4 regions of the Staphylococcus pseudintermedius genome follow, and region 4 is predicted to be linked to each of the others. Evidence: riboswitches for the same ligand, from Rfam matches in the RefSeq annotation. Region 4 holds a riboswitch; each other region holds the start of a gene.
What was found. A riboswitch is a leader RNA that binds a small molecule or an ion and turns the genes downstream of it on or off. The one in region 4 is predicted to bind thiamine pyrophosphate.

Region 1: another riboswitch for thiamine pyrophosphate. It lies ahead of thiC (phosphomethylpyrimidine synthase ThiC); the one in region 4 lies ahead of P3U61_RS10025 (thiamine phosphate synthase).
Region 2: another riboswitch for thiamine pyrophosphate. It lies ahead of tenA (thiaminase II); the one in region 4 lies ahead of P3U61_RS10025 (thiamine phosphate synthase).
Region 3: another riboswitch for thiamine pyrophosphate. It lies ahead of thiO (glycine oxidase ThiO); the one in region 4 lies ahead of P3U61_RS10025 (thiamine phosphate synthase).

Annotation. Positions count from the first base shown of each region.
Region 1 is NZ_CP120150.1:265,538-268,720, reverse strand. It holds gene thiC (phosphomethylpyrimidine synthase ThiC) at 206-1,942, opposite strand; TPP riboswitch at 2,139-2,242, opposite strand; gene cls (cardiolipin synthase) at 2,711-3,183, opposite strand, start outside.
Region 2 is NZ_CP120150.1:797,971-801,153, reverse strand. It holds gene thiM (hydroxyethylthiazole kinase) at 1-245, opposite strand, end outside; gene thiD (bifunctional hydroxymethylpyrimidine kinase/phosphomethylpyrimidine kinase) at 247-1,053, opposite strand; gene tenA (thiaminase II) at 1,053-1,736, opposite strand; TPP riboswitch at 1,803-1,906, opposite strand; gene P3U61_RS03595 (single-stranded DNA-binding protein) at 2,320-2,676, opposite strand; gene P3U61_RS03590 (YwpF-like family protein) at 2,857-3,183, shown strand, end outside.
Region 3 is NZ_CP120150.1:2,506,649-2,509,831, reverse strand. It holds gene P3U61_RS11890 (L-cystine transporter) at 1-587, opposite strand, end outside; gene thiO (glycine oxidase ThiO) at 662-1,768, opposite strand; TPP riboswitch at 1,859-1,961, opposite strand; gene P3U61_RS11880 (hypothetical protein) at 2,043-2,642, opposite strand; gene P3U61_RS11875 (hypothetical protein) at 2,756-3,183, opposite strand, start outside.
Region 4 is NZ_CP120150.1:2,116,800-2,119,982, forward strand. It holds gene P3U61_RS10010 (ThiF family adenylyltransferase) at 1-358, opposite strand, end outside; gene P3U61_RS10015 (thiazole synthase) at 358-1,125, opposite strand; gene thiS (sulfur carrier protein ThiS) at 1,129-1,329, opposite strand; gene P3U61_RS10025 (thiamine phosphate synthase) at 1,330-1,929, opposite strand; TPP riboswitch at 2,007-2,115, opposite strand; gene P3U61_RS10030 (Bax inhibitor-1/YccA family protein) at 2,134-2,754, opposite strand; gene P3U61_RS10035 (LysM peptidoglycan-binding domain-containing protein) at 3,095-3,183, shown strand, end outside.

The DNA of each region.
Region 1 (3,183 bases), 720 kb from region 4:
CACCTATTTCTATTTTGAGATAATAAAATCATACAACTTTTTCCCATAATTTCAAATTTTTAGCTGTAATACATCTATAGAAAACATTTAGAGAATAATGATATTTTTTATATAACACAAAACTTGTATACCTACCAAACAAGCAAAAATAAAATGAATAGAGGCTGGGAAAACTATATTGATCCCACCCTCTTCCTTATTTCGATTAATGGTAAATCTTACTTCCTTGTGCTTTAAATTCTTCAGCCATTTCTTGCATCCCTGCTAATTTTTCTTTATGCGCATCACGGATATTGTGAGAAATACGCATTGAACAGAATTTCGGTCCACACATACTACAGAAATGCGCCACTTTAGCTGATTCTGCCGGCAATGTTTCATCATGAAAAGCACGTGCGCGTTCAGGATCAAGCGATAAGTTAAACTGATCTATCCATCTAAATTCAAAGCGGGCTTTACTAATCGCATCATCTCGATCTGTCGCACCCGGTAACCCTTTAGCGATATCAGCGGCATGTGCGGCGATTTTGTACGTCACGACGCCATCACGCACGTCCTCTTTATTCGGTAAGCCGAGATGCTCTTTAGGTGTCACATAACATAACATCGCTGTCCCATGACTCGCGATTTGAGCTGCACCAATCGCTGATGTGATGTGGTCATATGCCGGTGCAATATCGGTTGTTAGCGGTCCGAGTGTATAAAATGGCGCTTCTTTACAATAAAAGTCTGCCAACTCTTGGTTTTCTTTAATTTTATGCATCGGTACATGCCCAGGTCCTTCTATCATCACTTGGACATCGTGTTCCCAAGCAATATCGGTCAATTCACCTAACGTTTTCAGTTCAGCAATTTGACTTTCATCATTTGCATCATAAATCGAACCCGGACGTAAACCATCACCTAATGACACCGCAATATCATAACGGTTCAATATTTGACAAATTTCATCAAAATGCGTGTATAAAAAGCTTTCTTCGTGATGGGCCAAACACCATTGCGCCATAATTGAGCCACCACGAGACACGATGCCTGTTAAACGATCCACTGTTAATGGCACATAGCGTAATAAGACACCTGCATGAATCGTAAAGTAATCCACACCTTGTTCAGCTTGTTCAATTAAAGTATCTCGATATATTTCCCAGGTTAAGTCTTCCGCGATACCGTTCACTTTTTCCAACGCTTGATAAATCGGCACCGTACCAACTGGAACTGGCGAGTTACAGATTAAATACTCTCGTGTCGCATGAATGTTTTTTCCTGTCGATAAGTCCATCATCGTATCAGCCCCCCAATGAATCGCCCAGACTAACTTTTCAATTTCTGCTTCAATAGAGGACGATACAGCAGAGTTACCGATATTTGCATTAATCTTCACTTGAAAGTTTTTACCGATAATCATGGGTTCTGATTCAGGATGATTGATGTTGTTCGGAATAATCGCGCGCCCTCTCGCAATCTCATCTCTGACAAATTCTGGACTGACATTTTCACGTGCTGCAACGAACTTCATTTCTTTAGTGATGATACCTTGTTTCGCATAATACATTTGTGTCACGCGTTTCCCCTCTTGTGCACGTCTCGGTTGATATTTGAATGGATGTTCAACAATATTTTTATGCGTTGCTGAATGGTAACCATTGTCGATTGATTGCACACGACGGCCTTCATAATGTTCGACATCTTGACGGTCTTCAATCCAATTTGTGCGCAGTGCCGGAATGCCTTTCGTAACATCGACTTCATATGTGTCATCATGATAAGGCCCCGCTGTATCATAGACGATGAAAGGTTCATTTTCCGTTGTCCCTTGTTCAGTTACTGTTTCAGACAATGCGATTTGGCGAAATGGGACTTGAATATCCGCATCTTCACCTTGCTTAAAAATACGTTGACTTGCTGGAAAGTTTTTCTTTAATTCAATTTGTTCTTGTTTCATTCCATTAACCCCCTCTGACTTCACTAAGAGGCATTAACAACACTGAAAATAATAGGCAAAATAAAAACGCACTCAGAATAATTCTAAAGTGCGTACGAAAACGAACGAATCTATTAAAATGCGTCAAAAGTGAGTCCAAATCATGTATGTTGCATCACAACACGATTTCGCCTGACAAATGCGCACCAGTCAGTCATGAAGGTTTCGTTTGCTTCCCTACGCTAGTATGATCTAGATCAGGTTCAAAGGGTTGAGGCGTTCACCTCTTTCAGCGCATTAATGGCACCCCTAGCAAGTTCAATTTTTAGTTTTACAACAGTATCGTATCACTAAAAATGTAAAATGACAATTACTATCATAAAATTGATTGAATTATTTTATTTTTGTCATTTGATTATCAAATTAAGTAGAATATAGTTTTCTATATATTGCTTTTATATACTTCTTCAATATAAACAAAAAGTTGATCAATGTGTTATCTAAATAACCACCAAACGATACCTTGCATATATGAAATATACACATCCATCAAATTTGACGTAAAATATTCTGACATCCATAAAAATTCGGCTATTTGTTTCTTGGCTGTATTTAACGCATGATTGGCATCTGGGTGAGACTCCCGAGGGATCAGATGGCCCGGAAAATCCACCAACGCGTCGTCTCATGTAACTGTATAAACAAAGCGTTGGTTAGTTGAAGGGTCAGTCCCTGGGAACGCGAACCTTTGATGACAATCGTAATATCAAGTTCAAATACAAAAAAAGTTTATAAAATCGGGGACAGTAGTTTTGCGATAGACTGCTTGAATTTCACCCAATTTGAGCGGGCCGCATAACGTTCTGGTGTCAATTTTTTCGACACTTTCAAATCTTCTTTAAACGCTGCTATTAATGTTTGCGCAATCTCTTCGTTATACATAATCGCATTGACTTCAAAGTTCAGTTTAAAGCTTCGTTCGTCCATATTCGCTGAACCGACCGATGCGACTTCACCATCAATGACCATCATTTTAGAGTGAATAAAGCCGTTTTCATACGTGTACACATTGACGCCATCCTTCATCAGTTGCGCGACTGTCGTTAACGTCGCCCAGTGCACAAACGGTTGATCTGGCTTATTAGGGACGATCAGATGAATGTCAACGCCTGCTTTGGCGGCAATACGTAAGGCATTCACATAACCAATGTCTGGCACAAAATAAGGTGAATGCATGTAAATGGTGGACTTCGCATTCATAA
Region 2 (3,183 bases), 1.3 Mb from region 4:
CCCATTTGATTCGCAGACTTAGCAATGGTAAGCATGTCTTCACTATTTCTCGTGGTTAACGTACCTATATTGATTAATAAGCCTTGTGTTACCTTGAAAAAATCTACTGCTTCTTCTGGTGCTTCACTCATTGCCGGACTTGCCCCCATACTCAACAAACCATTGGCAGTAAAATTTTTGACGACATCATTTGTATAACAAACGACAAGGGGTTGTTGCTTTCTGACTGCTGCTAAATAATTCATGTTAATCCCACCCATTTAATTTTTCATATGCAAAGTGATTCACTGGACCTCGACCTTTACCAATTTCTGGTGTATGTTGAATCGCTAATGAGATGTATTTTTTTGCTTTAGCTACGGCGTCATAAACTGATTTTCCTTTAGCTAATTCGGCTGTGATGACGGCTGAAAATGTACATCCTGTGCCGTGTGTATGTTGCGTTGAAAAACGTTCACTTTTAAACTCGTAATGACCCTCTTGCGTAAATAAGTGATCGATGGCATCACCTTCTAAATGGCCACCTTTAATAATGACCCCTTTTGAACCAATATCATGAATGAAAAAGCGACCAACTTGATGAATTTTTTCCACCGAATCGATTGTAACACCAGCGATTTCTTCAGCTTCTGGAACATTAGGTGTTGCTACATCTGCATAAGGTAACAGTGTTTCTTTAAGACGATTTCGCACTTTTTGGTCCATTAAAGAATCACCACTTTTAGCAACCATAACTGGGTCAATCACATATGGAATATCCACCTTTTTCAAATTTGACGCAATCACTTCCATCATCTCTGGTGTCGGAATCATACCTGTCTTTAACGCATGTGGCATTTCATCATTAAAGACACTGGCTAATTGTTCTTCTAACCAACTTGCTTCTAAATTATGAATATGTTGTACACCCATTGAATTTTGAGCCACGATACTTGTCACTGCAGCCATACCATAGACACCACAAGAATGGAAAGATTTCAAGTCTGCCATCGCCCCTGCACCACCACTTGGATCTGTGCCTGCAATCGTTAGCGCAATTTTTGGTTTTTTCATCATTTTTCTCCTCCAAATTCCCATTTTTCAAGTTGATCGGCCATATTGAAAAAGTTTCGCTCATGAACCGTGCTTTGTAGAAAGTTTTGTCTTAATTGTTGTTGAACTTTTTCGGAACTCACTTCTGCATATGAATCAAGCCAACGATCAATATAGGACAACAACGTATCCATTTCTCTATTGTAAAAATCGAACCACCCTTTTAATGGATGATTGGCTTCAAAGTGATGATTTTCAATCGCCATTTTACCTAATCGTTGGTACACATATGGACATGGCGCCATTGCAGCAATGGTAAAAGCGACATTGTCAAAAGCATATGCGTTATAATACATATGTTTAATATAATGGTCGGCAGATGGATACCAATCCCCTCGTTGAATGATACTTTGATAATCTTCACCGACATAGTCCGCTAAAATATGATGCGCCTCTACCTCTCCAGAACTCGCAAACTGAATTTGTTCTGTTAAAAATTGAATTTCATCTTTCGTATCCACTTTAGGGATCAGCAGTGCATATATTTTAGCAAATTCATTCAAGTAACGTGAGTCTGCGCGTAAATAATGTTTAACTGATTCTGTCGCTATGTCCCCGTTAAGCATACCTTGTATAAAACCATCATGATAAATTTGTTCAATAATGGGTTGAGCTTCTTGTTTAATTTGTTCAGAAAAACGCATCTTCATTCTCCTTTAATATGAAAAAAGACTACGTTAAAAGTAGCCTTGTTCACACACTAAAGCATGCGTGTCCATGTGCTACTTCCCTACGTTGGTTTCATCCAAATCAGGTTCAGAGGGTCTGAATATCCATTCATCTCAGCCACAAATCGGCACCCCTAGTAGTCCTTCATTTTTTAGTTACCTTTAATGTATCAGAAACCTAACGCAAGTTCAATTATGTAAAAGCACTAAACAAATTGCGAAATATATGTATAATTTAACAAAACAAATGACTCTATTAGATTATTTTACATTTCTTATGAATCATTCGATAAATATTAATGAGAATAAAAGTGGTGATTGGCCACTAAATACATGCACGTATTTAATAGCCAATACACCTCATTTTAAGGTTGATAGATAGACAATTTAGGTAGCAGGTTATATACCAAATATCACTAGAGCTCAAGTCAATATGTTGAAGATAAAAGTAATGGTGTGAGATAAATCGAATTATTTCAATCGGAGTATATACTTTGAGAAGGGTTAATAAAAATAGGTGGGATGATCAAATATTGGAAAATCTTTGCTTGTTGCTTTGCTATTCATCGTTGAACTCATCTGTATTTGACTCTATCGTTACTGCACCAATTGGAGAGATTTGTGAAACGAGTAATTCTGTAGCATAACGTTTTTCATCATTATGAACATAACGTCTAGTTTGGATTTGCCCGCTTATGGCTACAGTTATCCCCTCTTGGATCGTTTCGTGAATTTGAAGAGCAATGTTACCGAACGCTTTACAATTTAAGTAATCAGTGATGGGCTTTTGTTTTTTACTTAAATACTCTCGCGTGACAGCAACGGTAAAGGTAACAAAGTAACTCTCTTCTTTTTCGTAAAAACTGGGCGGGCGGTTAATGATACCTACTGCTTGAAAATGGTTAATGTTGTTCACCTCCTGTACCCGTAATATAAACGTTTCATTGTGAAATGGCAAAATGCAAATTCATATAAAATTAAAGTATGTATCGAGGTATATTTAAGCCTTATCGAGAATTATTTTAAAAATTGCGTTATAATGAAAAGTACCATAGAAATTTCGTAAAGTTTTTTAAATGATATGGAGGTGGCTCCAATGAAGACGTTTAAAGCTGTTCGTTTTCAAATCGTTTCTGAAAATAGTAGCGTGGCTGAATATGAACTCCTAGACGGTGTAATTATTAATAAAGAGAATAGCGGTACGGGTTGGGTGTTAGAAATCGTTATTTCAGATATACATCAAGAACAGATGCAAGCGTACATGGAGGCAGAAACACTTTTAGATATTCGTGTTGTCATTACGCGACCGTCTAATGATCCTGCACTATTTGATGCAACAATCAAGCATATTACACCTTTAAATGGCAGCATTTCAGTTGTATTTGAATGTCATATTTATACATTGCGACAAGTTTATGCGGAA
Region 3 (3,183 bases), 390 kb from region 4:
AATGCGGCAAAGATCACGACTGCAATAGTAGAAGTTGCACGTGCACCAGTGAAATCTAAAAATGGATTTGACGGTAACAATTCTAAAATTTGTGTTGGTAATGTTGTCGCAGTCAGCCCTTTTGCTTTATCAGCAATTTCGGCGCTACGAGCGTTTTCTGCCTGCCCTAAGTCAATACTTGAAGCATCTAAATTGAATGCGAGTGCATAGATAATACCGATCATCGCTGCAATTGTTACGGTACCAATCAAAAACATGAAGATGAAGCTGCCGACTTTAGCAAACTTTTCTCCAATTTCAATTTTCGTAAATGCCGCGACGATAGAAACAAAAATAAGTGGAATGACAATCATTTGTAGCAATGCAATATACCCATTCCCAATTAAGCCGACCCAATCCGTTGTTTGAGATGTGACTGTGCCTTCAACACCATAAACAAGGTGGAGTAGGAGGCCTAATACGATACCTAAACCAAGTGCAAAGAACACGCGTTTAGGGAATTTGACATGTTTTTTCGCCATCACCCACAGGCTTAATAAGGCGAGAAGAAAAATAATTAAATTAATAATCACTAAAAAAATAGACATAAATACGCTTCCTTTTTAATTCCGACTTCTATAATAGGATAATAGTAAGGAAACATAAAATCAAGATATATTTTTTATATTTGTTTTATTTTAGGTCTAAATGGAGCAAGCTGATGTCGGGCTTCGCTATCTTCATCAACGAGTTGCGCCATCAGTTGACCAGCAATGGGTGACAGTAAAATTCCGTTACGATAATGCCCTGTCGTCACGAAAAGTTGAGGTGCAATTTCGCCCATAATAGGGATTTCATCTTCCGTAATAGGGCGAATCCCTGTCCAAGTTTTAATGACATGGTGTGATCGTAATGCAGGAATCATGTTCACACTTTCGTGATCAAGCCAAGCAAGGTTGTCGTCATTGTTTTCAGTGTCCCAACAATCATAATCGGATGTTGCACCAATTAAGAAGCGATTCGGCAATTTTGGGACGATGTAACAACCGTTCATATTAAAAATCGTTTCTTTTAAACCGGCGTAATCAGACGCAATCAATTTAACGTCACCTTTAACAGGATGTGTCGGTAATTCGAAACCTAACTGTTGAAGTAATGCGCCACTCCATGCACCAGCTGCAATAATGAGTTCGTCAGCCTCAAATGTGCCTTTTGACGTCTCAACACGGTAACAGTAATGGAGGCGCTGTAATGAGTAAACCTCCGTATGCGTCATTAATTCGATATGGGAACGTTGCATGGCCGAAGCAATAAGCGCCTGTGTATAAAGGTTTGCATTAATTTGGCCGTCGTCTTGAATTTTGAACGCGGCACTTTGTGATGGATCGAGATGGGGAAACCGTTGCGTTAATTGTTCCGTCGACAGTTGAGTGACAGTGTGATCGTGATGGTGTAAAAATTCATACTGTTGATGGACGGCTTGGACATCTTGAGGTTGAGAAGCGACTTTGATGAGTCCGTGCTGTTGATATTCGATATGAACCCCCGTTTCGCGCTCCAAGGCTTGGGCTAATTCAGGCATCATCGCACGACTTTTCATTGCAAGTCGATAAAGTGGGGTATCTTCAAAAAATTCATTTTGTGCACCTAACATACCACCCGCAGCATAAGACGCGTTCATTCGTGGGGTGGAGCGATCAATGATACGGATATGACGATGTTTGGAATTGAGTTGGCGTGCAATAGATAATCCCATAACACCTGCACCAATAATCAGCGTTTGTTTCATAAAAAAAGACCTCCTGCATAAAAGGATGCAAGAGGAAAGCATATATGATTAGAATAATGTGACTACTCGCCATTTATCTTGAGACGATTTCGTCATCATATTGCGCTTCCCTTCGTTGGTTCTAACCACGTCAGGTTCAAAGAGTTAAGATACCATCTTTCTCAGCTCACCTCGAGCACCCCTAGCTTATGTTTTTTTTATTAATGATTCATTAGTATTACTCAAACGGACGTTAAATCCAAATTTTACATTTTTAGCTTGTTATCAATGTTGCTTAACCACCAAATAAACGTTGGAAGAAACCTTTTTTCTCGTTGCGGTGAATCGTTTCCGCAAGCTCTTGATGTTCTTTCGTTTGGGTTTCAATGGTTTCTTGCGTTTTTGACAGTTGCTCTGTTTGTTGTTGTTGTGCAGTAGTTAAAGCTTCAAGAGACTTGTTGCTCGTCTCCAACTGTGTATGTAACTGTTGATGTAATGCTTTAAGCTCTTCTTGTTGTTGATGCACTTGTGAGACCATTTGACCTAACATTTGACGTTCTTCACGCATTTGATTAATTTCGTGGCGCAACTCTTGAATCAATTGTGGCACTTGTTGGTCAGCAGGTAGTTGTTGATCGTTTTCCTTAACGATGACCTGTAAAAAGTCTTTTTCTTTTTCGAGCGCTTCGAAAGCAAGATCGTAACTATTCGTTTGTGCGACACGTTCAGCAATTTCTTGGAAGAGTTCGATATCTTCTTCTTTAAAGTCTGTCGCTTCACGTCCACGATATTCAGTCTTGTTTAAATGATAGCCGCGTTCTTCAAGATGTTGGACAATTTTACGGACTTGTTTTTCACTAAGCTCAGATCGTTGAGCAAATTCTTTTGTTAGCATATGCCATTAGGTCCTTTCTCTCATGTTTTTAGACTGTCGGTAGTGTGCGTTCAGTGAACCGTCAGTCTTACCTCTCTATCATTGTAACGGCTTTAACGGTTGATTTCAAGGGCCTAGGCATAAGGTTCTTTACGCAAATCCATTTTAACGAGTAAGGGATAAATCACATGTCTTGGAATACGGTTCGCAAAAACATATTTAATGATATAGGCAGATTTAATACTCGTGCCGTAAATATCTTTCGTTAGAGGAATATTCGCTTTAATATACAACTCCATCGGTACCGGCTTTCCATTGCGATTTAGTGAAGGTTGTAAATAAGTAATATCACTTTGTTTTTCATAACCGTGTTGCACTAAAAAGCGACGACGGAATGCAATTTTATCAGCTGTCTCAGTATCCACGTCGGGTGATTCAAATGTCGACTCAAACATGAAGAAATTCACATCTCGGCCGTGGAGTTGATTAGAAATTTGATTCACATCTTTTTCTATTTGTTCAAGTGTCGCTTTAAGGTACTGTTCACAATTGTCACCGTGCT
Region 4 (3,183 bases):
TATCCGGTTGCAGTTCCTCAAGAATGCCTTCAATATTTCGTGCTGTCACTTCTTCGTATAACGGTTCTATTGTGACTTCATGATTCATCATCGCGAGTCGTTCTTTTAGCGCAAATACTTTCGGCTTCATCGCTTCAGCATCCGCTTCAACATAGCCACTTTGACGGTGTAAGTTAGATAAATGTACCACATCTTTATCGACGATGGTCAATTTACCGACACCACTTCTTACCAATTGTTCAGCGATGCCACTGCCTAAAGCGCCGACACCGATGACAAAGACGTGTAATTGTTGCAATCGACGTTGGCTCTGTTCTCCAAAATGCTGGAAGCGAATTTGTCTATGATAGCGTGTCATTATAAAAAGCCTAACCCCTCAGATGGACTAGATTGCACAGCATTATAACGAATTGGGATACGGCCTGCTTCGTAGCTCAAACGACCCGCTTCGATTCCTTTTTTCATCGCTTCAGCCATTTTCACTGGATCTTGCGCACGAGATACAGCTGAATTGAGCAAAATCGCATCTGCACCAAGTTCCATCGCTTCGGCACAGTCTTTGGCTGAACCAATACCTGCATCTACAATAACGGGTACCTCGCACTTTTCAATAATATAACGGAGGTTCAGTGGATTTGTAATACCACGACCTGTACCGATTGGAGAAGCAAGTGGCATTACCGCATGAACACCTAAACTTTCGAGTCGCTTGGCTAACACGACATCATCTGAAATATATGGACAAACAATGTAGCCTTTTTCTAATAAAATTTCACAAGCTTTGTACGTTTCGAGTGGGTCAGGTAATAACGTATCATCATCGCCAATTACTTCGACCTTAATCATGTCACACACGCCAGCTTCACGCGCTAATTCGGCAATACGCACCGCTTCTTCTGCCGTTTTCGCACCTGCTGTATTAGGAAATGTTGTAAACTTAGATAAATCGACATTCGCCAATGGGTTCGGTAAGCTTCGGTCATATAAACTCATACGTCTGACCGCAAATGTCAGCACTTCTGTTTCGGATGCTTCAATGGCCTTAGACTGGATCGCTTCACTTTCAAATTTTCCTGTCCCTAAAAATAATCTTGAATGAAATGTTAAATCTCCAATTTTAAACATATGTTAACCGCCTCCCACAAATTCTAACAATTCTAATCGATCATCTTGCTGTACTTCAGTTGTGGCCCATGCAGAACGTTTCACGACTGCTGCATTACGTTCGACTGCCATCCGTTTCGCTTCGATACCGAAATGGTCTAAAATGTCTTGTACCGTTGTGCCTTCTTCAAATTGTTGCTGCTCTCCATTTACAAAAACTTCCATTCATTTCACCTTCTTTAATGACCAATAATCAACCATTTTTTCAAACGATTGAAGTTCATACCCAAATGCACTGCTCATACACGCGATTCCTGTAAAATGAGACGATATCTGTTGTACTGTGTCAGCTGTAATGCCCCCCAATGCCACTACCGGAAAATCAATAGCTAAAACTTCATCCACTTCAAGTTGTGTGCGCGGTGGCAAGTCAGGTTTTGAAGAGGTTGGAAAAAGGTGTCCGAATAACACAAAATCTAATTGCTGCGCTTTTGCGTCACGAACCATCGCTGCTGAATGTGTCGACATGCTCACTTGATAATGAGGCTGTACTTGTTTTAATAACGTAGCACGGTGATCTCCCTCTTTAAAATGCACATTGGAAATGCTGAGTTCCATCGCTAATGTCACATCCGTATGATCCGTATGGATAATCACTTTAGACTTTGGAAAGCCATTCGCCAATAACTGGATGAGCCATTGCTTGAGTGCGTGTCGATTCATCGGCGTCCGTAAAATGACACCTGCAATCTGACTTTCAATAACACAGAGCCGTTTGATATGCCAGTCGTCTAATACAACATACGGTGTAATCACAATCATCATTGCCTTTTCCCTCTCTTTCCCTTCACAATAAAAAAACTACTCCCCCGTTATTTACAACAGAAAAGTAGCCTCATTTGACACGAATACAGCCACTTTCCTACGCCAGTACGAACTGGATCAGGTTCAGGAATTTTGAAATCAACATTTCAATCTCAGCCATTATGAACGGCACTTCCAGTGGATTATTTGAAATATTCAATTGTTTTATCGTTTCATGATACGAGCTAATTCTAACACATAACGAATAATGTGGAAAAGGTTTATAAATAAATTAAAGCCTAATTCTCGTGGTGAAAACTGACCTCGCTTCATACGATTGAAGTCATAAAGTGTGTACAGTAAAAATAGTAATAACCCGACAACTGCAATCATCGTATAATAAACTGGGCTGTGAATCCACCAACCTACAAGACTTGCTAAAATAAGCGCGATTAATGTCACGAATAAATATTTGCCTAAGCTCGACGCATCTTTAATCCAGAAATAACCGAGAATACCAAAAATGACGAATCCAGATACGGCTAAAATCACCATATTGAAAAATAAACGCGCACCTAAATCTTGCAATGTATACATAAATGCCGCATAGGATAATAATCCGACGACAATGGTATAAATGTGAGAAATAATCGGGCCACTAAAGCGCACACGTTGAAATACCATTGATGCTAAGATTAAGACGAGTAGTCCGATAGAAAGTGGTTGTCGCCATGCTATGGGCAAAAATTGTCCAAAATATGTTGAAATCCCAAAAATTAGCCAATAATACATAAAAAACAACCATACTTTGCCGTAAGCAGAACGGCGTTGATTTTGTGTTGCCATCTCATTTTGCCTCCTTTCCTTCTATTTTATGATATGTCACAGCAGAATCAAATGCAGAAATGATACAACTATTCCATTGATAAAGACTACATTTATATTACAAAAACTTTAATTATCTCAAAAGATTTACAAATCAAATTTTCTATAAATTGGATAGTGACAACATTCAAGGACAATACGACAGTAAAACTATATTTTCCGCAATATTACAGATTCGTAACATCTCCCCTATATGATAATATTTTTGTTATCATAATGATTGAATTAATAATCAAATTACACATTTCGTTATTCATTGCTCAACACATCTTATCATTCGTGTAAATAAGGAGGCAATACTTTGAAAAAACTCGCATTTGCATGTACGTTGACTTCAGGTGCGGCAGCCGTCGCTATGCTCAATCATCAAGATGCCGACGCGTCAACACA